One region of the Glutamicibacter sp. X7 genome, then DNA from elsewhere that is predicted to be linked to it. Evidence: predicted binding sites of a transcription regulator. Region 1 holds the regulator's gene; each other region holds the start of a gene.
The links. Region 1 encodes LexA, which represses DNA repair genes until DNA is damaged. Its sites were predicted from a motif close to TCGAACANNTGTTCGA; they were not measured.

Region 1 (5,869 bases):
TAGGGTCGCAAAAATGCCCGATGGCAGACGAATGTTTCTCGGAAATGGCGCGCGCCCGTGCTTCGGAAGCGGATGTGGTGATTACCAACCACGCCCTGCTCGCCGTCTCGGCCTTCGAGGGGCTGAACGTGCTTCCGGATTTCGACGTGGCCATCATTGATGAGGCACATGAGCTTCAGGACCGCGTGACTTCTTCGGTCGCTGGCGCGCTTTCTGCTCGCATGGTGCTGACCGCCGCTGGCGGGGCGAAGCGTCACTGCGCGGTGAACGTCGATGAACTCACCAAGGCGGCCCACAAACTTGAAAAGTCGTTGACTGGCATCCCCACCGGCCTGATGGATAAGGGATTGCCGGAGGAGATGGGCATCGCGCTGAACGACATCGTCGAGCAGTCCCGCTTGGTTCTCGCCTTGACTAAACCCGAGGCTAACGCCCCGGCCGACGGCGGGCGACAGACGGCTCGTTCCCAGCTGCAGGCCATTATGGATGATGCGATTCGCATGTTGGAGACCGAAGAGCGACGCGAAGTGCTCTATACGACCCGTCCCCGTGAGTTCGTGGATGGTCGCGGCTACGTAGAATCTGACCCGGGCACCCCGGCCACCCTCAATGTCGCGCCGTTGTCGGTGGCTGGCAAGCTCCGTGAAGGGTTGTTCGACGGACGCACCGTGGTTTTGACGAGCGCCACCCTAGCCATTGGTGCGCAGTTCGATTCCGTTGCCGGATCATTGGGGTTGATGGGTGCCGGTGCCCCGAGCTGGGAGGGCGTGGACGTCGGCAGTCCTTTCGATTATCCCAAACAGGGCATTCTCTACGTGGCGAAACACCTGCCCAAGCCTGGTCGCCAGCTCTCGGCCGAAACCCTCGACGAGATCGAGGACCTCATCGCCGCCTCGGGCGGTGGGGCATTGGTGCTCTTTACTTCTAAACGGTCCGCCGAGGAAGCAGCCGAGATCCTACGCCCTCGTTTGGACACTGAGATCCTCTGCCAGGGTGAAGGCAGCATGAAGTCGCTCGTGGAGCAATTTGCCGCCGACCGAGATAGTTGCCTGTTCGGCACGATGACTCTCTGGCAGGGCGTCGACGTCCCGGGCGACTCCTGTCGACTGGTGATTATCGACAAGATTCCTTTCCCACGCCCCGACGACCCCATCTCCAAGGCGCGTACCGAGGATATTGCCCGGCATGGCGGGAATGGGTTCATGCAAGTCTCGGCCACCCACGCGGCCATTCGTCTCGCACAGGGTGCCGGACGTTTGATCCGTTCGGTTAACGACAAGGGTGTTGTGGCAGTGCTCGACTCCCGTATGGCCACCGCACGCTACGGAACCTTCCTGAAGGGCTCGTTACCGCCGATGTGGCCTACCGTCGATAAGAAGACGATCCTCGGTGTGCTGAAGCGCCTCAAGCCCTAGAGAAACGGTGAGGTTCCAGTGGAGTCCTTTCGATCACTTGCCGCCGGCGCGGCCCGCGATACACACGCGCGCTTTGGACGTCACCTCGCCGGACTACCCGGTACATTCATTGGACGAAGCCACGATAGGCAAGACGATACCCGGCACATTCGCGACTTAGGGCCCTGGAACTACTGGTGGCAGGCGCACTATTTGGATGCGATCGTTGACGATGCCGAGCTGTGGCTTGCATCAGGGGAGCGGCTCCGGGCGATGCAGGAAATCCGGCGGGCTAAGGCGTTGCTACGCGGAATCTTCTTGCGTAATCTCGGCAAATTCCCGAATGCCTTCTACGACGACATGGCGTGGCTTGCGTTGGCGGCGCGTCGTCTGGAACGCCTCACCGCAGCTCTTCCGGGGCAACGGGCCCCGTTGGCTTCCCTGGCGGTCCATCAGCTGGGTCGGGTTCTAGCAGCGGCCGGAGATGACCGTTTGGGTGGCGGAATTTACTGGAATCGCTCAAGAGACTTCAAAAATACGCCGGCCAACGGCCCGGCCGCGCTTTTGTTTGTTCGTACCGGACGCTATACGGCGGCCCGCGCGCTGATGCAGTGGCTCAATGAGCATCTGTTCGACACGGCTCGCGGCCTCTACTTCGATGGTCTGCGTCTGAAGGATGACGCCGTAGATCTCGAACCGGCTATTTACACCTACAACCAGGGCACAACTCTGGCCACGCTGTGTGCCTTGGGTATGCCCGAGGATCTGACGCGTGCGGCCGACTTGATTCACGCGATTCGTCGTGAATTGGCTGACGAGCACGGCTCCTTGCCGATCTCGGCGGCCGGCGACGGTGCACTATTTACCGGCATCCTGTGCCGCTACTTGGCACTGTCCGCAGGTGACCGGCGACTTCCCTCCGAGGTGCGCGATAAGGCGGCGCAGATGGTGCGCAGCACCGCGCAAACGCTGGTGGAACGGCAGGAGATTGAACTATCTGCGGTCGTGCAGCGCTGGATGATTTTCAACGCCGCGTGCCGGTTGAGCCCGGCGACCTCGATACCGAACGCCTAGAGCGAGCGCATCACCGAAACAACGCGGCCCATAATGGCGGCACTGTCGCCCAGAATTGGCTCGTAACGGGAATTCTGCGGCAACAGCCACGTATGCCCATCGCGCTGCCGGAAGGTTTTGACCGTTGCTTCCTCGTCGAGCAACGCCGCCACAATGTCACCGTTTTCGGCGGTCTGCTGCCGACGCACGACAACCCAGTCGCCATCGCAGATGGCAGCATCAACCATTGAATCGCCCGAGACTCGCAACATAAAGAGTTCGCCATGACCGACCAACTGCCGAGGGAGCGAGAAGACGTCTTCTACGGTCTGCTCGGCCAGGATCGGGCCACCGGCGGCGATACGCCCTACTAGCGGAACCATAGTGGTATCAGCCGAGGTACTGAGCTCGATGACCTTGGACTCTTCTGCCGGGCTGGGTTCCTCGGCTGCCGGTGCAGGTGCCGATCCATCTTCGCTTAGCTGCAATGGAAGGAGGATCTCCATGGCTCGCGGACGACGCGGATCACGTCTGATGTAGCCCAACTTTTCCAACTGCCCCAGCTGATGCGTCACGCTTGAGAGGCTTGCCAGTCCGACCGAGTCGCCAATCTCACGCATTGATGGCGGGTAGCCATTCTTCCCGATAGCGCGCTGAATTGTTTCGAGAATCTTCTTCTGACGAATAGTCAGGGATCGAGCGTTGGATCGCGGAGTGCGTTGCGATGCTGACATGAGTTTCTGCCTTCCCTAAGCCTTCTGATCCCGCCGGTGAAAGACAAACTGTCGGGGCCGAATGCTGTGATGTTTCCATTGCTCGATTACTTCGAAATCTTAGTAGAAGATGACTCCTCTTTCAAAGATTTGTTCGAAGGTGTCTGGACAACGTCGATCGAGCGGTGTTAGAACAGATGTACTACTTCCGAATACATGTTCGAACTAGTTGTTCGAATTCGAACTCGGATCACTCGTAGCCACACATGAGGAGAAAACATCATGGGTACTCTTGCGTTGGACGCCACCACCAAGGCCGCTCCCTTGAAGATCAAGATCAATCGTCGCGGTTGGGCCGTGCTGGTAGGAATCCCCGTATTTGCGCTGACCGTCGCCGCGGCATTCTTCGTGGCCATGTTCTTCAATTCCGCACAGGCCAGTTCCGCCGCGCCGCAAGGGCAAGAGTTCGTTGAAGTGACCGTGATTCCTGGAGACACGCTATGGGGTCTGGCTCGTGAACACGCCGGAGAACACGATATTTACTCCGCCATGCAGTACATCAGCGAGATCAACTCCATCGAGTACGGCGAGATTCAGGCGGGCGACACCCTGCAGATCCCCGTTCTCGACTAGCCTGTTGAAGTGCGGTTTATTACCTAGTAGCGACCTCGATTGAAGCGGGAGGTCACTACGCGACTAGAATTAAACCGTGAATGACCGCAGTGAACTTTTGAGTCAGCTGCCCTTACGCGAGAATCTCCGAGGGCTTTCTCCCTATGGCGCGCCACAGATCGACGTGCCCATTCAGCTGAACGTCAACGAGAACACCCATCCATTGCCCGATGCAGTAGTTCGGGCCATTAGCGATGAGGTAGTGGCTGCGGCAACCACACTGAACCGATATCCAGACCGGGAATTTACCGAACTCCGCGAACGTCTCGCCGACTATCTGGGTCACGAGTTAGCCGCCGACAATATCTGGGCGGCCAATGGGTCCAACGAGATCCTTCAGCAGATTCTGCAAGCATTCGGTGGTCCAGGACGTAGCGTAATGAGCTTCGTTCCGACCTATTCGATGTATCCGCTGCTTGCTAGTGGCACCGACACCACTTTCATCGCCGGGACCCGTGATGAAGATTTCGAACTGACCGCCGCATCGGCAGCAGCCCAGGTGCGCGAGCACCGACCCAATATTGTCATCCTTTGCTCGCCGAATAATCCAACTGGTACGGCGTTGGGGCTAGATGTCATCGAGGCTGTATATGAGGCGTGCTCCGAAACCAACGCCATGGTCGTCGTCGACGAAGCCTATGCCGAGTTCTCCTTGGCTGGTACTCGTTCGGCGCTGACCCTGCTTGCCGATCGCCAACGGCTGATCGTAACGCGTACCATGTCGAAGGCTTTCGCCCTTGCCGGTGCTCGACTGGGCTATCTTGCGGCCGCGCCCGAGGTTACCGATGCCATCCGTCTGGTACGTCTGCCGTACCACCTTTCCGCGGTCACCCAAGCTACTGCCATTGCTGCGCTGAAGAACGTGGATCTACTTTTGGCGGAAGTCGAAGCCATCAAGGTCCAGCGCGACCGGATCGTGGAACGACTCAAAGAACTTGGGCTCAAGCCATCGGTGAGCGACTCGAATTTTGTGTTTTTCGGCGGGCTCGACGATCCAGAGGCCATCTGGCAGGGACTTCTGGAAGCAGGCATTATCGTGCGAAACAACGGGATCCCCGGAACTTTGCGCGTGACGGCCGGTACCGAAGCCGAGACGACGGCCTTCCTCGACCGACTGGCCGAGCTGTTGGACGCAGCGAACTAGCGAGAACGAACTACCGCAAAGGAAATAATGACTGCCGAACTGATTGGCGCACGTCGGGCACGCATGGAACGCGTGACTAGTGAATCCTCCGTGTTTGTGGAACTGGACCTCGATGGGACCGGCACCAGCGAGATCTCCACCAGCGTTCCGTTCTATGACCATATGCTCACCGCGCTGTCCAAGCACTCGCTGATCGACCTGACAGTCCGCGCGACCGGGGACACGCATATCGACGTGCACCACACCGTCGAGGACGTTGCGATCACCATCGGCGAAGTTTTGCGCGTGGCCTTAGGCAACAAGGCCGGTATCCGTCGCTTCGGTACCGCCTATGCGCCCTTGGACGAGGCGCTGGCACGTGCCGTTGTAGATGTCTCCGGGCGCCCTTACCTCGTCCACGGGGGCGAGCCGGCCGGTCAGGAGTACCACCTCATCGGCGGGCACTTCACTGGTTCCATGACGCGCCATGCCTTTGAAGCGATTACCTTCCACGCCCAGATTTGCGCGCATATCGAGGTACTTTCAGGTCGCGACCCGCACCATATTGTCGAGGCACAGTTCAAGGCCTTTGCCCGGGCGCTACGCGAGGCAACTGAACCCGATGCCCGCATGGGTGACCAAATCCCGTCGACGAAGGGTGCACTGTAAGCATGACTGCAAAGAAGGTCGTCGTACTCGAGTACGGTTCTGGCAACGTTCGCTCCGCGGTCCGTGCATTGGAGGCCGCCGGGGCCGACGTCGAACTAACCGCTGACCCGAAGGCGATTCAGGACGCCGACGGTGTGGTGGTGCCCGGGGTGGGAGCCTTTGCCGCCGTGATGGACGCACTGAAGGCCAGCGGGTCATTGCGTTGGATCGGTCGGCGCATTGCCGGCGGTAAGCCGGTACTTGGC
Region 2 (5,869 bases), 960 kb from region 1:
GGGCACGTTAATGCCCACCCCGAGGGTGTCGGTACCGCAGATCACCTTCAGCAGCCCGGCCTGCGCCAACTGTTCGACGAGTCGGCGGTACTTGGGCAGCATGCCCGCATGGTGCACGCCGATGCCGTGACGCACCAACCGGTTGAGGGTTTTGCCGAAGCCGGCGGAGAAGCGGAATCCGGCGATCAGCTCGGCGATGCGGTCCTTCTCCTCGCGGGTGCATACGTTGATGCTCATCAACCCGCTGGCGCGATCGATTGCATCGAGCTGCGAGAAATGCACGATGTATACAGGGGTTTGCTTGGTGGAGATCAGTTCCTCCACCGCCTCCTGCACCGGCTCCATGGAGTAGTGGAAGTGCAAGGGGATCGGACGCTGGGTATGAGCGACGGTGACCGTCGACTTACCGGTGCGTTCGCTCAACTCCTTTTCGAAGCGCGTCACATCGCCCAGCGTGGCGCTCATCAACAGGAACTGGCTCTGCGGCAACTCGATCAGCGGCACCTGCCAGGCCCAGCCACGCTGCGGGTCGGCATAGAAATGGAACTCGTCCATCACCACGCAGCCCACGTCGGCCCGAGACCCTTCGCGCAGGGCCAGGTTCGCCAGGATCTCGGCGGTGCAACATATGATCGGGGCGTCGGCGTTCACCGAGGAGTCTCCGGTGACCATTCCGACGTTCTCGGCGCCGAAGATTTTGCAGAGGTCGAAGAACTTCTCGGAGACCAGCGCCTTGATCGGCGCGGTGTAGAAGCTGATTTGGTCGCGCGCCATGGCATAGAAATGCGCGGCGATCGCCACCAGAGATTTCCCCGAGCCGGTGGGGGTAGCCAAGATGACGTTACTGCCGGCAGCCAGGTGCATCGAGGCTTCGTCCTGGGCGGGGTAGAGGTCGATCCCACGGGTCGCCACCCAACGCCCGAAGGCCTCGTAGATGTCGTCCTCGGACACGTTGGCGGGATCTTGGGGCAGGTAATCGGTGAGCAGCATGATGTCTCAAGCCTATCGGGCCGCCGCGGTTTGTGCGTCACCGCGCCTCGGCCGTGGGTCGCATAGGCTACGAACTATGGAATGGAACCCGACACAGTACGCGCAATTTTCGGATCATCGAAGCCGACCTTTCTTCGATTTGCTGGGACGGATCCCGCAGCTCGATCCGACGAGCATCGTCGATTTGGGCTGTGGGCCCGGGAATATTACCGAGGTACTCGCCCAGCGCTGGCCGCAAGCGCAGGTGCTGGGGTTGGACTCATCGCCGGAGATGGTCGCTCGTGCCAATGCCGTGGCAGCAGCCGAGAATCTCAGCTTCGCCCTGGCCGACGCGGCCAGCTGGGATGTGCCCGAGGGTACCGATCTGTTGGTCTCGAGCGCGATGTTGCAGTGGCTCGACGGGCATCAAGTGCACCTCGAACGCTGGCTGCGGCAGCTAGCCCCCGGCGCGGTGGTGGCTATCCAAGTGCCGGGGAACTTCACCTCACCGTCTCATACGGTCATGCGCGAGGTGGCGCAGAGCCCACGCTGGGTCGAGAAGTTGCGTGGGGTCCTGCGCCACGGTGACGCGGTCGCTGACCCATCCGACTACCAGCAGTTATTCATTCGGTGCGGTCTCGAGGCCGACGTGTGGGAAACCACCTATCAGCAGTTGCTCACCGGCGCCGACCCGGTGCTGAGCTGGGTGCGCGGCACGGCGTTGCTGCCGGTCAAGGCGGCGCTGTCCGCGGCGGATTACCTCGCCTTCGAAGACGACTATCGTGCGGCGATCGCCGAGCATTACCCTTCGTTCACGGCCCCCGATGGTCAACTGCTGACCAACTTCCCATTTCGCCGGATCTTCATGGTGGGCCGCAAAAACTGACCCGGTTTACCAGCCGCGAGCCTGCCACTCAGCCAGGTGCGGGCGCTCGTCACCGAGCGTGGTGGAATCTCCATGTCCGGGCAACACCAGCGTGGCGTCATCAAAGCGTTCGAAGACCCGCTCGGTGACGTCAGTAAACAGCGACATGAAACGTTGCGGATCATTGCCTGTGTTGCCAACGCCTCCGGGGAATAAGCTATCGCCACTGAGCACAACCACCTGGCCCGAGGAGTCTCGTAGCACGTACGCAATCGAGCCTGGAGTGTGTCCGCGCAGGTGAATCGCTTCGATGATCACGTCACCCAGCTCAATGTGTTCGCCATGGCGCAACGGATGCGAGGTCTTGATGCCGCATTCCTGCTCGATACCCGCGACGTCGTCGGCGCCCGCATAGGTGGGGACCGGGTACCGGGAGCTCAGCTCGGCAAGCGCCCGCACGTGATCCCAGTGCTGGTGGGTCGTCGCAATGCCCACAAGCTCGGGATTGGGGCCGTCCGCCGATGCCTCGGAGAGTAGGCCTGCAATGGCTTGGATATCGTCGGCGGCGTCCACGAGGAGTTGTTGACCGCTCGCCCGCTCAGTTACCAGGTACACGTTATTGTTCATCGAGGAGACGCTGACCCAGCGAATCACCACGTCGTTAAGTACAAGTTCAGCCATGGCTCCAGCCTACGTCTCCCGAGCAGACCCGCGCGATAGGCTCGGGGGCGGAGAAGCAAATGTGGCAAGGAAGGGATCCCGTGAGCGAACTGGAGTTCATTAGCGTCGATAACACATTGGAGACGGCGCCCTATCAGCAGGTCCGTGAACAGTTGCTCGGTGCAATCGCCTCGGGGCGCTTGGCTCCGGGTACCCGTCTACCGTCCGTGCGGGCGCTCGCCGGGCAGGTCGGTTTGGCGGTGAACACGGTGGCGAAGGTCTATAAGGAGCTCGAAGCCCAGGGAGCCGTGGTCACAAGGGGGCGGCACGGCACCATCGTGCAGGCCGGCGCCGAGGCCGGCGAGCAGGCGGTTTCGGACGCGGCCGCCGATCTGGCGCGGGTGGCCCGGACGTGGTCGGTGGATGAGGAACGTGCGGTGAAGTATTTGCGTGCGGCCTTTAGTTCCCTGCCGGACTAGCGTCCAAGCGTCGGGGATCTGTGCCGGAGCCAAACCTGCCACCGGCACGTACGATGCGCGCCTATCACTACCATCGGGCCACGCGCCGAGCTGCCCGCGTCGGGTTGTCGCACCGGGGCCAAGATTTCGGGACCCTAACGGTCCAAATGCGCGAGCTTAGGCGGCAGCGCGACGGTTCGTGGTTCCGTGCCCCGTAGTGAACCGCAGCGGCTTGGTGACCTCGTGGACTCAAATCACCGCGTTGGAAGAACCGCCTCGGAAAACTGTGCTGAAGAGAACACCGATTCGAATCAATTTTCGATTATTATGGCAGGGTGGCTACTACTGCAGAGAGCAAAACCTTGGATCTTTCGCGCCTGATCGTCAAGGGCGCCCGCGAGCATAACCTGAAGAACGTCGATCTGGATCTGCCGCGCGACGCAATGATCGTGTTCACCGGACTCTCCGGATCGGGCAAATCTTCGCTCGCCTTCGACACCATCTTCGCCGAAGGGCAGCGTCGCTATGTCGAATCGCTCTCGGCCTACGCGCGCATGTTCCTCGGCCAGGTCGATAAGCCGGATGTTGACTTCATCGAGGGGCTTTCCCCGGCGGTATCCATCGACCAGAAATCCACGAGCCGTAACCCGCGCTCGACGGTGGGTACGATCACCGAGGTCTATGACTACATGCGTCTGCTCTGGGCACGTGTGGGACGCCCACACTGCCCGGAATGTGGCGAGCCGATCTCCAAGCAGTCTCCGCAGCAGATCGTCGACCAGCTACTCGAGCTACCGGAGAAGACGCGCTTCCAAGTGCTCGCCCCGGTGGTGCGTGCCCGCAAGGGTGAGTTCGTCGACCTGTTCGCCGAGCTGTCCTCCAAGGGATTCGCCCGTGCCCGCGTGGACGGGGAAACCATTCAGCTCTCCGAACCGCCGAAGCTGGCCAAACAGTACAAGCACACCATCGAAGTGGTCGTGGACCGGCTGGCCATTAATGATTCGGTGCGTCAGCGGCTCACCGACTCGGTGGAAACGGCGCTGAATATTGCCGAGGGTCGCGTGGTGATCGACTTCGTCGACCTGGATGCCGAGGACCCCAAGCGTACCCGGGCCTTCTCCGAGAACCTGGCCTGCCCCAACGAGCACCCGCTGGCCATCGACGAGATCGAGCCACGTACCTTTTCCTTCAACAACCCCTTCGGTGCTTGTTCGGCCTGCAGCGGTATCGGCACCAAACTCGAGGTCGACGAACAGCTGATCGTTCCGGACCCCGAGGTGACCTTGGCCGAGGGTGCGATCGCTCCGTGGTCGTTGGGCAAGGCCACCACCGAGTACTGGAACCGGTTGATCGAGGGCCTCGGCAACGAACTGGGCTTCACCATGGACACCGCCTGGAAGGATCTGCCGGCCAAGGCCCGTGCCGCGATCCTCGGCGGCAAGGACCATAAGGTCGTGGTGCAGTACCGCAATCGGTTCGGTCGCGAACGCAAATACTCCACAGGCTTCGAGGGTGTCATCTCCTACGTGCACCGCAAGCACCAGGAGACCGAATCGGATCACGCCCGCGACCGCTACGAGCAGTACATGCGGCAAATTCCGTGCCCGACCTGTGGCGGGGCACGACTCAACCCGGCATCCTTGTCGGTGCTGGTCGGTGGCAAGTCCATCGCCGCGGTCTCCGCCATGGACCTGCGTAGCGCCAGCGACTTCCTCACCAGCCTCGAGCTGACCGAACGTGAGGCGAAGATCGCCGCCCAGGTGCTGAAGGAAATCGGCGCGCGTATGAAGTTCCTGCTCGACGTCGGGCTGGAGTACCTGACGCTGGAGCGTGCCGCGGGGACCCTTTCCGGCGGTGAGGCCCAGCGCATCCGGCTGGCCACACAGATCGGGTCCGGTCTGGTCGGGGTGCTCTACGTGCTCGACGAGCCCTCCATCGGCCTGCATCAACGCGATAACCGACGCCTGATCGATACCTTGTTGCACCTGCGGTCGTTGGGTAACACGCTGATCGTAGTGGAGCACGACGAGGACACCATCGCCGAGGCGGATTGGATCGTCGACATTGGCCCGGGCGCCGGTGAACATGGCGGCGAGGTGGTGCACTCCGGATCCGTGGAGGGCCTGAAGGCCAACACCCGCTCGTTGACCGGCGATTATTTGGCTCGTCGTAAGCAGATCGAGGTGCCGGCGACCCGTCGCGCCGTGGACCCAGCGCGGATGCTCACCGTCGTGGGCGCCTCCGAGAATAACCTGCGCGACGTGTCGGTGGATTTCCCTTTGGGCGTACTCACCGCGGTGACCGGGGTTTCCGGCTCCGGTAAGTCCACCTTGGTCAACGACATCCTGTACAAGGTGCTGGCCAATAAGCTCAACGGTGCCAAGCAGGTGCCGGGTCGGCATACCCGGGTGCGTGGGCTCGAGCATCTGGACAAGGTCGTGCACGTGGACCAGTCGCCGATTGGCCGAACTCCGCGTTCGAACCCGGCGACCTACACCGGGGTGTTTGATCACGTCCGTAAGCTGTTCGCCGAAACTCAGGAGGCGAAGCTGCGCGGCTATCAGCCGGGCCGTTTCTCCTTCAACGTCAAGGGCGGACGCTGCGAGGCCTGCTCGGGCGACGGCACGCTGAAGATCGAGATGAACTTCCTGCCCGACGTGTATGTGCCCTGCGAGGTATGCCACGGGGCGCGCTATAACCGCGAAACCCTGCAGGTGCATTACAAGGGCAAGACCATCGCCGATGTGCTGGATATGCCAATTGCCGAGGCCGCGGAGTTCTTCAGCGCCTTCACGCCCATCGCCCGTCACTTGAACACCTTGGTGGATGTTGGACTCGGCTATGTGCGTCTAGGACAGCCGGCCACGACACTCTCGGGCGGAGAGGCGCAGCGCGTGAAGCTGGCCGCCGAATTGCA
Region 3 (5,869 bases), 750 kb from region 1:
GCGCATGGCGTTGCCAGCTTCGAGCTCTTGGGCCTGCACCCGGGCATCGGCGAGCGCTTGATGCTGGAGCACCGTGGCGACACGACCGGCAAAGGCCTCCATCACTCCTTGATCGGAAGCATCTTGGGTGAGTCCGTCGATCAGGAGCATATGTTCGGCATCCACAATCACGGTGCTGTCACAGTCAAAAGGGTTGGGTTTCGGCTGCCCTGCGCTGGCCAACACCCGGCGTGCTGCCGGGTCGTCCGCGCGGGTTGCCAGGCTGACGGCATTCAGCTCGAACGAGCGGCGCAACCATTCGAGCAGGGCGGGAACGCTAATGCCCTCCCGGATCACTCCGCCGGAGAGTTCGAAGAGTGTGTCGGCCTGCCGGCGGGCCCGTCCGGCTTCGGCTGTACGCCGCCCCTCGATGGCAACCACGCGGGCGACTCCGGCCGCGACCAGCAAAAACAGGCACAGCGCAGCGACATTGAGCGGTTCGTGGATATGCCACTGTCCGGTGGGCGCGGTGAAGAACCAGTTCAACAGCAAGGTGCTAGTCAGCGCGGCGGCCAGGGCGGGCCACCAGCCACCGAGCAGGGCGACGAAGACGACCACGGTGAGCTGGCAGAGAAAGTTCAGGGTCAGCTCCTGCCCGGAGCCTTCGGTGTTCAAGAAGATGGCGGTCAGCAAGGCCGGCCCGAGGGCCGCTAGACCCCATCCGTAGGCCAATCGTGCCCCGTGCGGCCCGGTCGGCCGCGGAACCCTGCGCCGAGCAGCCGTACTGGTTTCGTGCGGCAGAATGATCACATCCATTTCGGCACCGGCCTTTGCGAGGCACGCGGCCAGGTCCCGACGACGTATGCCGCGGGTCGAACGCGAGCGCCCCACCACGATGCGGTCGGCTCGCGCGCTGCGGGCGAAGCCTAGCAATGCGCTGGCTACGTCCTGCCCGATCACCGTATGCCAGGTACCGCCGGCGGCTTCGATGCGCTCGCGTAGCTGCATGAGGTTCTCCCGTTCTTGCTCCGCGGCACCGGGTTCCGGCACGTGCACGGCCATGAGCTCGCCGGACTCTGGTAGGCCGCGCAGGGCCCGCTCGATCAGGCCGCTGGATTCCGACCGCCCCGAGACGGCAAGTACCGTCCGGGGTGGTTCGCCCGTATCGCTCATCCCTAGTTCCACCGCGGCCATCTCCTCCTGCTGGCAGTTGTCTCCCCAGTGCATCATATGGTGCGGCAGGTCCCGGGCTGTTGCGACGCTAACCAATGATCGGTCGTTCCTCGGGCAGCCGGTACATCAGCATCTTTGAGCGCAGCGCCAGAGCGGTGGCCACGGTGACCATTCCTACGCGTCCACCGAACATCAACAGAATGATCACCCATTGTCCGGCAGGCGGCAGATCTCCGGTGATCCCCATGGATAGTCCGACGGTGGCGAAGGCCGAGACACATTCGAAGAGCACCTCTTCGACGGTGTGGGAGGTTACTCGCAGGAGCACGATCATGCCGACCAACACCGCACCGATGCCGAGCAAGACCACGCTCAGTGCCTGACGTTGGACCGATTCGCCAATGGCCCGATTACCCAGCGTGACCTGCTCATGTCCGCGAATCTGGCTCCACAGGGCGAAGGCCAGCACCAAGAAGGTGGTGATCTTGATGCCACCGGCGGTACCGGCGCTTCCGCCACCGATGAACATCAACATGTCGGTGACAAGAAGGGATTCGGACGACGCGTCGGCGTAGTCAATGCTGTTAAAGCCCGCGGTACGCGGAAAGACCGTCAGTCCCAGCGCACCAAGTATTTTGCCGCCGGGCGAGAGATGTCCCAGCGTTTCGCTACGGTTCCATTCAAAGCTGGCCAACGCGAGGAAACCCAGCGCCAGCATGATCGCAGTACCCCATACGGTCAGACGCGTGTGTAACGCCCAGCCTCGATGATCCTCATTGCGGCGCAGCAGCTCGATCATCACGGGAAAGCCGAGTCCGCCGCAGACGATGGCCACACAGATCGGAATGATGATCCATGGGTCGTCCACAAAGCCCATCAGGCTATCGCTGTATGTAGAAAAGCCCGCGTTGTTAAAGGCCGAGATGGCGTGGAAGACACCGGTATAGATGGCATGCGGGATGTCGTGCCCCGTCGCCCAGAACCGCACAGACAGGACCACCGCGACGGCCAGCTCAATGCCGATGGTAATTTTGGCAACCAGCAACAGCACATGACGCACATCGCCGAGGTTCAGCGAACGGGTTTCCGTCGCTGCCATCAGTTGCCCGCGCAATCCCAACTTACGCCGCACCAGCAGGGCCAGCAGCGTACCCAGGGTCATGATTCCAAACCCACCGATCTGAATCAGCCCGAGGATGACCAACTGCCCGAAGGGTGTCCAATAGGTTGCGGTATCCACCGTGATAAGCCCGGTGACGCATACGGCGGACACGGCGGTGAAAATCGCGGTCAGCGGGTCGGCACCGGAGGGGCCGGTCCGTGCCACCGGTAACATCAACAGCCCGGCGCCCAGCAACACGGCCACGAGAAAGCCCACCGGGACCAGCCGCACCGGATTGTCGATTTGCCAGCGATTTTGCTTGCGAGGTGCCGAGGGCAGACGCTGTATCGTCGGGGGCTTTGGCCGCTGGTAGGAAGGCACGAAGACGACCTTTCGGGATGCTGCTGGAGTTGGCGACCGGCGGGGCCGTTCTCTTCCAGTTCATCGCCACCACGCGTCGAGCGGCCCGGTTTTTAATGCCCGCTTAATGCCTTGAACCGGAATCTTGACACCCTATTGATGCACCGTGCCACGGGCATCAAGCTGGCCATCCCAGCGTCCACTCTCGTGCGCGTGAGCCTCCGTTTCGGTGCCGGGTGCATCAACGTGTTGGCTACCGCACATGGTGCAGGCAGCGGGTCACCACCCCGAAGACCTCCAGATCATCCTGCTCGGCCAGCCACACCGGCAGCGGCGATTCATCGCACAGTAGACCGGTGCGACCGGCGCGTGCGACCCAGCGCCGAACCAGCATCTGTCCGTTGAGGCTGAGCACCACAACACTGCCATCTTTCACCGGCAGCGAGCGGTCCACGATGATCTCGTCCGCGTCGAAGATCCCGGCCGAGACCATGGCCTGGCCCTCGACGCGCAGTATGAAGGTAGAAACTCGGTCGCGTACCAGTAAGCGGTTCAGGTCCAATCCGCCATCGAAGTAGTCGCGTGCCGGTGAGGGAAAGCCCATGGCCGCCACCGCTGCCACCGGGCTATGCCCGGCCTCCTCGGGTTCCGGAATCATCCCCTGTTGCATCACCCCACCCCCTAAATAGAACACATATTCGACCCCAGGGTGATTCTAGCAAGTTCCCACCGCTCGGGGCAGGCAAGGGTCGGCAGCTATTCGCGGTAGGTTGGTGCCATGAAGATTCTGCTCGTAGGCTGCGGAGATGTAGCCACCGAAGCCGGCCTGCGGTGGCTCGCCGACGGCCATCAGGTCACCGCCTGGCGGCGCACCCCGGAGAAGCTCCCAACCGGTTTCCACGGGGAACGCGTGGATCTCACCGCGGCCGCCGAGTACCCGCGCATCGATGAGGCCACCGACATCGTGGTGTTGACGCCGGTTCCGGCCGCCCGAAACGCGGAAGGGTACCGGCGTAGCTACCTGCAGGTGGCGCAGCGCCTGATCGCGCAACTGAACTCCCAGGCACCGCGCCTGCGACGCTTGCTGTATGTCTCCTCCTCGGCGGTGCTCGGCGGCACGGACGGAGCGTGGGTCAACGAATCCACTGAGCTGGCCCCCAGCCGTGAGACCTCGCAGGTGCTCGCGGATACCGAAGAGCTCTTGCGCACTAGCGGGCTTCCCGTATCGATCCTGCGCGCCTCGGGGATCTACGGTCCCGGGCGTACCCGGCTACTGGACCTGGTGCAAGGCGGCACCGCCGTGCTGCCCACCGGCTCGCACTGGACCAACCGCATTCACCGCGATGACCTGGCCAGCGCGCTAGCCCATGTCGCCACCCTGGATGCACCGCAGGACCTGTACATGGTCAATGACGACGAGCCGGCTCAGTTAACGCAGGTCTATACCTTCCTCGCCGCAGAACTGGGGGTACCTCTTCCGCCGGAGCAGAACGCCGAGCCGACCGACCGGCGCGGCGGTGACCGCCGCATTTCCAACGCCCGGCTACACGCGAGCGGTTGGCAACCGGAATTCCCCAGCTACCGCGAGGGCTACCGCGCCATGCTGGCCGGACAGGGAGTGCGCCACCCCTAGCCACGATCGCAGCCAGTCGCTTAGAACCCGCGACGCAACGGATTGAAGTGCGCGGCTAACTCCGGCACCGGTTCATCGCCGACGATCTGTGCCGCGAGCATCTTGCCGGTGAGCGGGCCAAGGGCCACTCCCCACATGCCATGCCCGCCGGCCACAAACACGCGCTCGGAGTTCGTCGGCCCCACCAGCGGCAACCCATCGGCGGTGCAGGGACGGGCGCCGACCCACTCCTCGGCCCGGTCCTCCCAATCAATACCGGTATATAACGGTGCAACCGCGGCGACGATGGCCTCGATGCGTGCCGGTTCGAGTCGATGGTTCGCGTCGCGGAACTCCATCGTCCCGGCGATGCGCAAGCGGTCTCCCAACGGCGTGCAGGCCACCCGTTGCGCTGGGAAGTAGATGGGACGGCTCGGAAGCTGTTCGGGTTGCACGCTGAACGAGTAACCTCGCCCGGCCTGCACCCTGACCCGCACGCCGAAGTCGCGGGCCAGATCGCCTAGCCAGGCCCCGGTAGCTAATACCACCCGGTCGGCGGTCAGCGCCCGGCCGGAGCTACCGATGATCTTCACCTGCCGTGTACCGGCACGCACGTCGGTAACCTGAAGGGCTTCGATGATCTGCCCTCCACGGGCACGCACGCTGTCGGCGAGCGCCGCCAGAAACCTTGGCGGGTTGATAAAGCGCTGGTGTTCAATAGCCACACCACAGCGCACCTGCGAGGATAAGCTCGGCTCCATGGCGCGCAATTGCGCCCCATCGAGCAACCGGAAGTCCACCGCTCCGCCACTACGCGAGATCATCTCGAACTCCCGTGCAAGGACCGCCCGGTCGGCCTCGGTGCGGAAGGCCGCCAGAAACGGACTCGCGGCGCGGGTCGGTTCACTCACACCGGGCCCTGCCGTGTCTGCCTCGCTGAGCTCGGCGTAGGCCTCCATCCCGGAGCCACCAATATGCGAGAAGACCGCCATGGCCCGCGCCCACTGCCGGGGCGTGCAATGCCAGCCAAAACCAAGCAAAAAGCGCAGAACCCCGAGGTCAGGTCGCGGCGGAATATACAAGGCAGAGGCCGGGTCGAGGATCATCTTCAAGCCGTTGCGCAGAATTGCTGGCTCGGCCAACGGCAGGGTGAGCGCCGGGGTCAGCCAACCGGCATTACCCCATGAGGAACCGGCGGCCACCGCACCTCGGTCCACCACGGTGACGCGGGCCCCATAACGCTGTAAATACCAGGCGGTACTTAACCCGACGATCCCGGCACCAACGATCACCACATGTTCCGGCCCAGCGTCCCTCGCCACGCTCCACGCTCCTTGTGTGCCCGACGCGCCCCACACGGACGCATGAGTTCACTCTCGCGCGCCACACGAACTTTGGCAATGGGGTGCGCATGCCACCGAATGGCCAGCCCCACCATGGCCCTGCGTAGACTTGAAGTAAACCCCGCACTCGTTCGAAGGACTTTTCGCCGATTATGGCCACACGTAAGACCCCGAAAAAGAAGAACACCTCCACCGGACACCCAGCACGTAGCGCATCCACTGGCACGGCTCCCTTCGAGGCCGAAGTACGTCAGGCCCTGCAGCCTTTTAAGCAGCAGCTTTTCGCACATTTCCAGCGCG
Region 4 (5,869 bases), 1.7 Mb from region 1:
ACATCTCAGGGAAGTCCGGCATATCCAGCAGGCGGGTGCCGTTGACCTCGGTGGCGCCTGCGCCGCCGACTACGACCAGACGGGCCGGAATGAGGGTTTCGGTGATCTCTTCGAAGGCGTCCAGGTACTCCTGGTGGTCGCCTCCGGTGCGCGAAGGCGGCACGGAAATAACCACTGCATCGTGCTCCTTGCCCACCTTGAGGTAGGTCGAGATGTCGGAGAGCTCGGCGGCCAGAGCGGTGGTGCCGGGCACCTCGGTGCCGTTGCGCGAAATGGCGGTCACTTCGTCACCGCGTTCGAGAGCTTCGGCGACAAGCTGGCTACCGACCATGCCGGTGGCACCGTAAATGGCGATCTTCATAAGGTGTGTCCTTTCGACAACATCAACGGGTGGGACGTGCCGCGATGCGAGCAAAGCGGTCCAATGATTCCGGTTGCACTGTACTGAACGCGCAGACGCCCGGCTTCATTCCCACGTTGCCTGTCACAGGCGAGGGGTTATGAAACCGGGCGTCGAGGAAAAGACAGGCGCACGTATCAGGCGCCCAAGAATACGTGGGTCGTCTCTGGGTTCTGGCGCCGACTTTGGGGCAGACTACAGCATGATTAGCGGGCTACAGGGTTTGCTTCGCGTCGAACATCCACCGAAACAGGATCGCTCTTACATGCCGTGACCCCGCTTCGACCAATTGTTTCCGCGAGTGCTATACGGGTTAAAGCGATGCCCTAGGAAACGACCTTGTAAACCTTATGACCTAGTTGGTGGGTAGGGACGCGGAAAGTTTCCCGTGCGGTGAGCGCCGAGAGTGAAGCAACCACGCAGATTGCTGCCGTGAATAGGCTGATTTGTACCCAACCGCCGGGTTCGAGACCACCTAGCGCGGCAACGATCGATGGGGCGAAGCCCGCCATCAAGAAGCCAAGCTGAGTGCCGATGGCTAAGCCGGAGAATCGTACCTGGGCGGAGAACATCTCTGCATAGAAGCTGGGCCACACCGCATTGGAAGCGGCGTAAGCACAGGAGAAAACCAGTAGCGACAGTAGGAACTGCAGCGGCGTATTACTGGTTTCCATGGACTGCAGGTAGAAAGGCATAATCGCGGCTGAACCCAGGGCCCCGTATATGAAGACTGGTTTGCGACCAATCTTGTCCGCCAGCATTCCAAAGAGCGGCTGGCTGATTAGCGCCCCGATATTGCCGGCGACGACGAGCCACAGCGTAATTGATTCATCCAAATTGCCGATGGTCTTGCCATAAGAGATCGCTAGCGTGCCGTAAACAGTGGAGACCGCAGCGATGAAAGCGCAGAGCACGACACGCAACACATCTTTCCAATGGAACCGCAACAACACGGCCAGCGGAAGCTTAGCGATCTCGTTGTTCTTCTTGGCTTCCTCAAACTCTGGGGTTTCGTGTAGCGAGCGGCGGATAAAAAAGGTGATGACCACTACGACTGCCGACAGCCAGAACGGGATGCGCCAGCCAATGCCGTATTTGAGTTCATCCGGTAGTGCGACTACTGGAATAAAGATCATGGCGGCCAGAATCTGGCCACCCTGAGTGCCTGTCAGTGTCCACGAAGTGAAGAAGCTTCGGCGATTATCCGGGGCGTGTTCGAGTGAGAGCGATGAAGCCCCTGCTTGCTCACCAGCGGCCGAAAGTCCCTGACACAGCCGGGCCAATACAAGAAGGATGGGAGCGAGCCAACCGACCTGATCAAAGGTCGGCAAGCAACCGATCGCGAAGGTCGAGGCACCCATCATGATTAGCGTGAACATCAAGACTTTCTGGCGTCCAATGCGGTCGCCAAAGTGCCCAAGAATAATGGCGCCAACCGGGCGCGCCACATAGGCGAAGCCAAAAGTGGCCAACGACATGACTGCGGCATTGGTGTCGGCATCCGGGAAGAAGATGTGCGGGAATATCAGTGCTGCGGCCGAGCCGAAGATGAAGAAATCGTAGTACTCCACGGCGCTACCCATGAAACTTGCTAATGCAGCCTTGACGGGCGTGCGTTGCCCCGTGGGACCTGCCGGATTGTCGCCGGGCGTGCTTATTCGTGGCATTGATAACTCCCTTGGTGTCCGTGAAGAGGCGCGTAAGTGATTTTCATTTGTTCGCTATGCGACCACTTGTTCGTATTGCGTTCCTAGGTTTAGAGTAGAGCTAAATCACACTTCGGGCAATACCTTGCCGCAATTGCGATAGAACGCGAGGAAAACGATGAGTACCACAGCGCAGTCCTATTTGGTTGGGCTTATTGGCGAGGGCGTGCACTCGTCGCTAACCCCTTCGATGCATGAAAAGGAAGCCGCCGCCCATGGGATTCACTATCTTTACCGCCCAATCGACCTGAGTCTTCTGGGGCGTCCAGCGGAGTATGTGGCGCAACTTTTGCGAGCCGGGGCCGAACTTGGCTTTAATGCATTCAATATCACCCATCCATGCAAGCAGCTGGTCATGGAGCATCTGGATGAAATCTCTTCCAATGCGCAGGACATTGGTGCGGTCAATACGGTGGTCATTCGCGACGGAAAATTCTTCGGTTACAACACCGATGCCTCCGGGTTTGCCCGTGGCTTCGCGCACGGCCTAGCGGGTGTCCCACGTGAATCGGTGTTGCAGCTGGGTGCTGGTGGGGCTGGATCCGCCGTAGCCTACGCGTTGCTTGATTCGGGGGTTAAGGTGCTCTATCTAGTGGACGCGCAGATTGAGCGTGCCGAGCAGCGAGCTGGGGAACTTCAAAGGCATTTCCCGCAGGCCAACGTTATTCCTGCTACCGCGGCACAGGCGCCGTCGCTGCTGGCTCAAGTGGACGGGTTGCTGAATGCAACACCCATCGGCATGCATCAGCATCCGGGCCTTCCGATGGATCTCGCCGGTCTCGAGACTCGCCATTGGGTGGCCGACTGTATCTACCGACCCGTCGATACTGAACTAGTTCGGGCGGCCGATGCTTTGGGTTGCCGGGTACTTGATGGCGGGCATATGGCCGTTGGTCAAGCGGTCGACGCCTTCGAAATTTTTACTGGTCGAAAACCGGATGTGACGCGCATGCGGGCCCATCTGTTAAACATGCTGGAAGAAGGACTCTAACCATGCGCACATCAATTGCCACCGTCTGCCTCTCCGGTAGCCTCGAGGAAAAAATGTATGCCTGTGCCGCGGCGGGTTTTGACGGCATTGAGATATTTGAGCAGGATCTTCTGGTCAGCCCGATGTCTCCAGAGGAAATCCGTGCCTTGGCGCATCGGCTAGGTCTCACCCTGGATTTGTTCCAACCGTTCCGTGATTTCGAGGGAGTCACCGAGTCCTTATTGCTAGGCAACTTACGTCGCGCCGAGGCTAAATTCCAGCTCATGCAGAGCCTAGGAATGGACCTGATTTTGTTGTGCTCGAATGTCGGAACCGCGACCATCAACGACGATGACCTCTTTGTCGAGCAGCTACGGCGGCTTGCCGAACTTGCCGAGAAATACCAAATCCGCATCGCCTATGAGGCCTTGGCGTGGGGCACTTTCGTCAATACCTACCAGCACTCCTGGGAGATCGTGCGTCGAGTTGATCGTTCCAACGTGGGGCTATGTATCGATAGTTTCCATATCCTTTCTCGTGGCGATGATCCGGCGCAGATCGCAGAAATTCCCGGGGAGAAGATCTTTTTTGTGCAACTGGCCGACGCGCCGGATTTATCTCTGGACGTGTTGTCTTGGTCGCGCCACCATCGGCTCTTTCCCGGGCAAGGCGGCTTCCAGCTCGACGAGTTTCTCGGCTACCTAGTCCGTTCGGGATATGCGGGCACCATTTCTCTTGAAATTTTCAATGACGTGTTCCGTCAATCAAATGTGCGACGAACCTCGGCCGATGGCTTGCGCTCGTTGATTTGGTTACAGTCGCAAACAGCTGCACTTCTTTCGGAGCGCGAGACCGATAACCTCGACCTTCAATCTCTCCCCGGGCAGCGAGAGGCCACGGGATTCGACTTCGCCGAAGTGCGCACCGAGGACCCAGAATTGGTGGCCCGGTTGCTCACCCAGTTGGGCTTCCGATTCCAAGGTCAACACAGGCGAAAACCGGTACAGTTATTTGCCGCCGGAGGGGCGCGGATCGTCATCAATGCTCAGCGTAGTCGAGAAATACAGGCCCAAGTCTCCGGGTTTGGCGTGCAGGTGCCCGACCAGGGCGCCGCCCAGCAACGAGCGAGTAAGCTCCTAGCCAGCCCAGTGCCGAGACTACAGGTGGACTCCGAACAGGATCTACCCGGCTTCCGAGCACCTGACGAGACCGAGGTTTTCTTCAGAGGCCCCCACAGCGAATGGGAGGGCGAATTCAGTGGGGCCGATGCTACGGCCGACACTGCACCGTCGGGTCGTATCACCGGGATAGACCATATCAACCTCGCTCAGCCGTGGCGTTCCTTTGATGAGTCTGTCTTGTTCTACACGAGCGTCCTTAATCTTCATGCATTGCCGGGTACCGAAGTGCCTAGCCCCATGGGGTTAGTCCGTTCACAGGTATTGACCACGTCGGATAGATCGGTTCGCCTTGCCTTGAATATTGTGCCGCAGGGGCTAGAAGCGACGATGGAACGCCATCACGAATACCCGGCCCATATCGCAGTGCGGACCGATGACATCATCTCGCTGGCCCGCCGCGCGGTGGCAGCGGGTATGGAATTCCTGCCGATCCCGCACAACTACTACGCAGATCTGGCCGCTCGATTCGACTTGGACGATGGCCTTTTGGCCGAGCTAGAAGAGCTCAACCTCCTGTATGACCGCGATGAACGAGGCGAATTCCTACATTTCTATACCCAGACGGTCGGTACCATGTTTCTCGAGGTTGTTGAACGGCGCAATGATTACGATGGTTATGGGGCACCGAATGCCCCAGTCCGGCTAGCCGCGCAGTTTGAGCGAAACCGCTGGGGAACACACTAGTTATTGGAGAGTTAAGCGGTGGAGCAGCGACAAGACTACTTCGTTAAATCTACCGAGAAGACACTAGCGGTACTGCTGGCCTTCAACCGTGGCGGGCCAAATATGACCGTGTCCCAGGTGGCCGCAGCAACGGAGCAGACGCGTGCTTCAGCACGGCGCTTTCTGCTGACCCTAGTGGACCTCGGGTATTTAGAGAACGAGGACGGAACTTTCCGGTTGACACCGCGTGTGCTCGACATCGGCTCGTCCTATCTTTCGGGATTGACGTTGCCGAAGATCGCTCGCGGACATCTTCAAAGGCTGGCTCGTGAGTTGGACGAAACCGCCGCACTGTGTGTGTTGGAGGGGCAGGACGTGTTATATCTCGAGCGAGTTCTCGCGCCTCGCTTGCACTCGATGAGCGTATCCATCGGCAATCGACTGCCGGCGTGGGTCACGTCAATGGGCAGGGTGCTTATAGCGGCTATGCCTTCGACGGAAAGAGAACAGTTCCTCGGTGCGATCCAACTACAAAGTTATACCGAGCGCACTATTACCGATCCGCAGCGCCTTGGCGCTGAATTGGATGCCGTAGTGGCTCAAGGGTGGGCATTAGTAAACCAAGAATTGGACGAAGGGTTACGCGGCCTCGCGGTACCCGTGCGCCGCGGCGGAACGCTACTAGGTGCTCTGAACATTTCGGTGCAACGCGGGCAGACCGCTCCGGAACATATTCGTTCGGTACTTTTGCCGCGGCTACAGCAAGCCGCCAAAGACATCGCCGATGACTTTGGCGGCCGGCTGGCTTCCTGACTAGGACGCGTTGCGTTTAGAGGTAGCTTTCTCGAGCAAAGCGCCGAGGCGGCGCACGCCTTCGGTGATGGTGTCTTCATCCACCGCGCAGAACGCTAGGCGCAGGGTGTTTGCGCCCTGACCATTGGGGCTAAAG

Region 2: a site for LexA is predicted at 3,259-3,274, ahead of uvrA (excinuclease ABC subunit UvrA). Genes of this name have one in related genera too.
Region 3: a site for LexA is predicted at 3,301-3,316, ahead of ACYU0X_RS02125 (LexA family protein). Genes of this name have one in related genera too.
Region 4: a site for LexA is predicted at 2,126-2,141, ahead of ACYU0X_RS14820 (shikimate dehydrogenase). Genes of this name have one in related genera too.

What each region holds. Positions count from the first base shown of each region.
Region 1 covers NZ_CM142678.1:1,174,217-1,180,085, forward strand. Annotated here, with positions in the region: gene ACYU0X_RS05735 (ATP-dependent DNA helicase) at 1-1,415, shown strand, start outside; gene ACYU0X_RS05740 (glycoside hydrolase family 76 protein) at 1,434-2,468, shown strand; gene lexA (transcriptional repressor LexA) at 2,465-3,181, opposite strand; gene ACYU0X_RS05750 (LysM peptidoglycan-binding domain-containing protein) at 3,443-3,793, shown strand; gene ACYU0X_RS05755 (histidinol-phosphate transaminase) at 3,870-4,976, shown strand; gene hisB (imidazoleglycerol-phosphate dehydratase HisB) at 5,004-5,624, shown strand; gene hisH (imidazole glycerol phosphate synthase subunit HisH) at 5,627-5,869, shown strand, end outside.
Region 2 covers NZ_CM142678.1:2,134,535-2,140,403, reverse strand. Annotated here, with positions in the region: gene ACYU0X_RS10280 (DEAD/DEAH box helicase) at 1-990, opposite strand, end outside; gene ACYU0X_RS10275 (methyltransferase domain-containing protein) at 1,067-1,855, shown strand; gene ACYU0X_RS10270 (MBL fold metallo-hydrolase) at 1,862-2,515, opposite strand; gene ACYU0X_RS10265 (GntR family transcriptional regulator) at 2,596-2,973, shown strand; gene uvrA (excinuclease ABC subunit UvrA) at 3,288-5,869, shown strand, end outside.
Region 3 covers NZ_CM142678.1:423,138-429,006, reverse strand. Annotated here, with positions in the region: gene ACYU0X_RS02135 (ATP-binding protein) at 1-1,248, opposite strand, end outside; gene ACYU0X_RS02130 (TrkH family potassium uptake protein) at 1,241-2,635, opposite strand; gene ACYU0X_RS02125 (LexA family protein) at 2,868-3,284, opposite strand; gene ACYU0X_RS02120 (SDR family oxidoreductase) at 3,393-4,247, shown strand; gene ACYU0X_RS02115 (NAD(P)/FAD-dependent oxidoreductase) at 4,268-5,548, opposite strand; gene ACYU0X_RS02110 (hypothetical protein) at 5,722-5,869, shown strand, end outside.
Region 4 covers NZ_CM142678.1:3,103,927-3,109,795, reverse strand. Annotated here, with positions in the region: gene ACYU0X_RS14830 (NAD(P)-dependent oxidoreductase) at 1-361, opposite strand, end outside; gene ACYU0X_RS14825 (MFS transporter) at 727-2,067, opposite strand; gene ACYU0X_RS14820 (shikimate dehydrogenase) at 2,225-3,097, shown strand; gene ACYU0X_RS14815 (bifunctional sugar phosphate isomerase/epimerase/4-hydroxyphenylpyruvate dioxygenase family protein) at 3,100-4,941, shown strand; gene ACYU0X_RS14810 (IclR family transcriptional regulator domain-containing protein) at 4,960-5,733, shown strand; gene ACYU0X_RS14805 (aminotransferase-like domain-containing protein) at 5,734-5,869, opposite strand, start outside.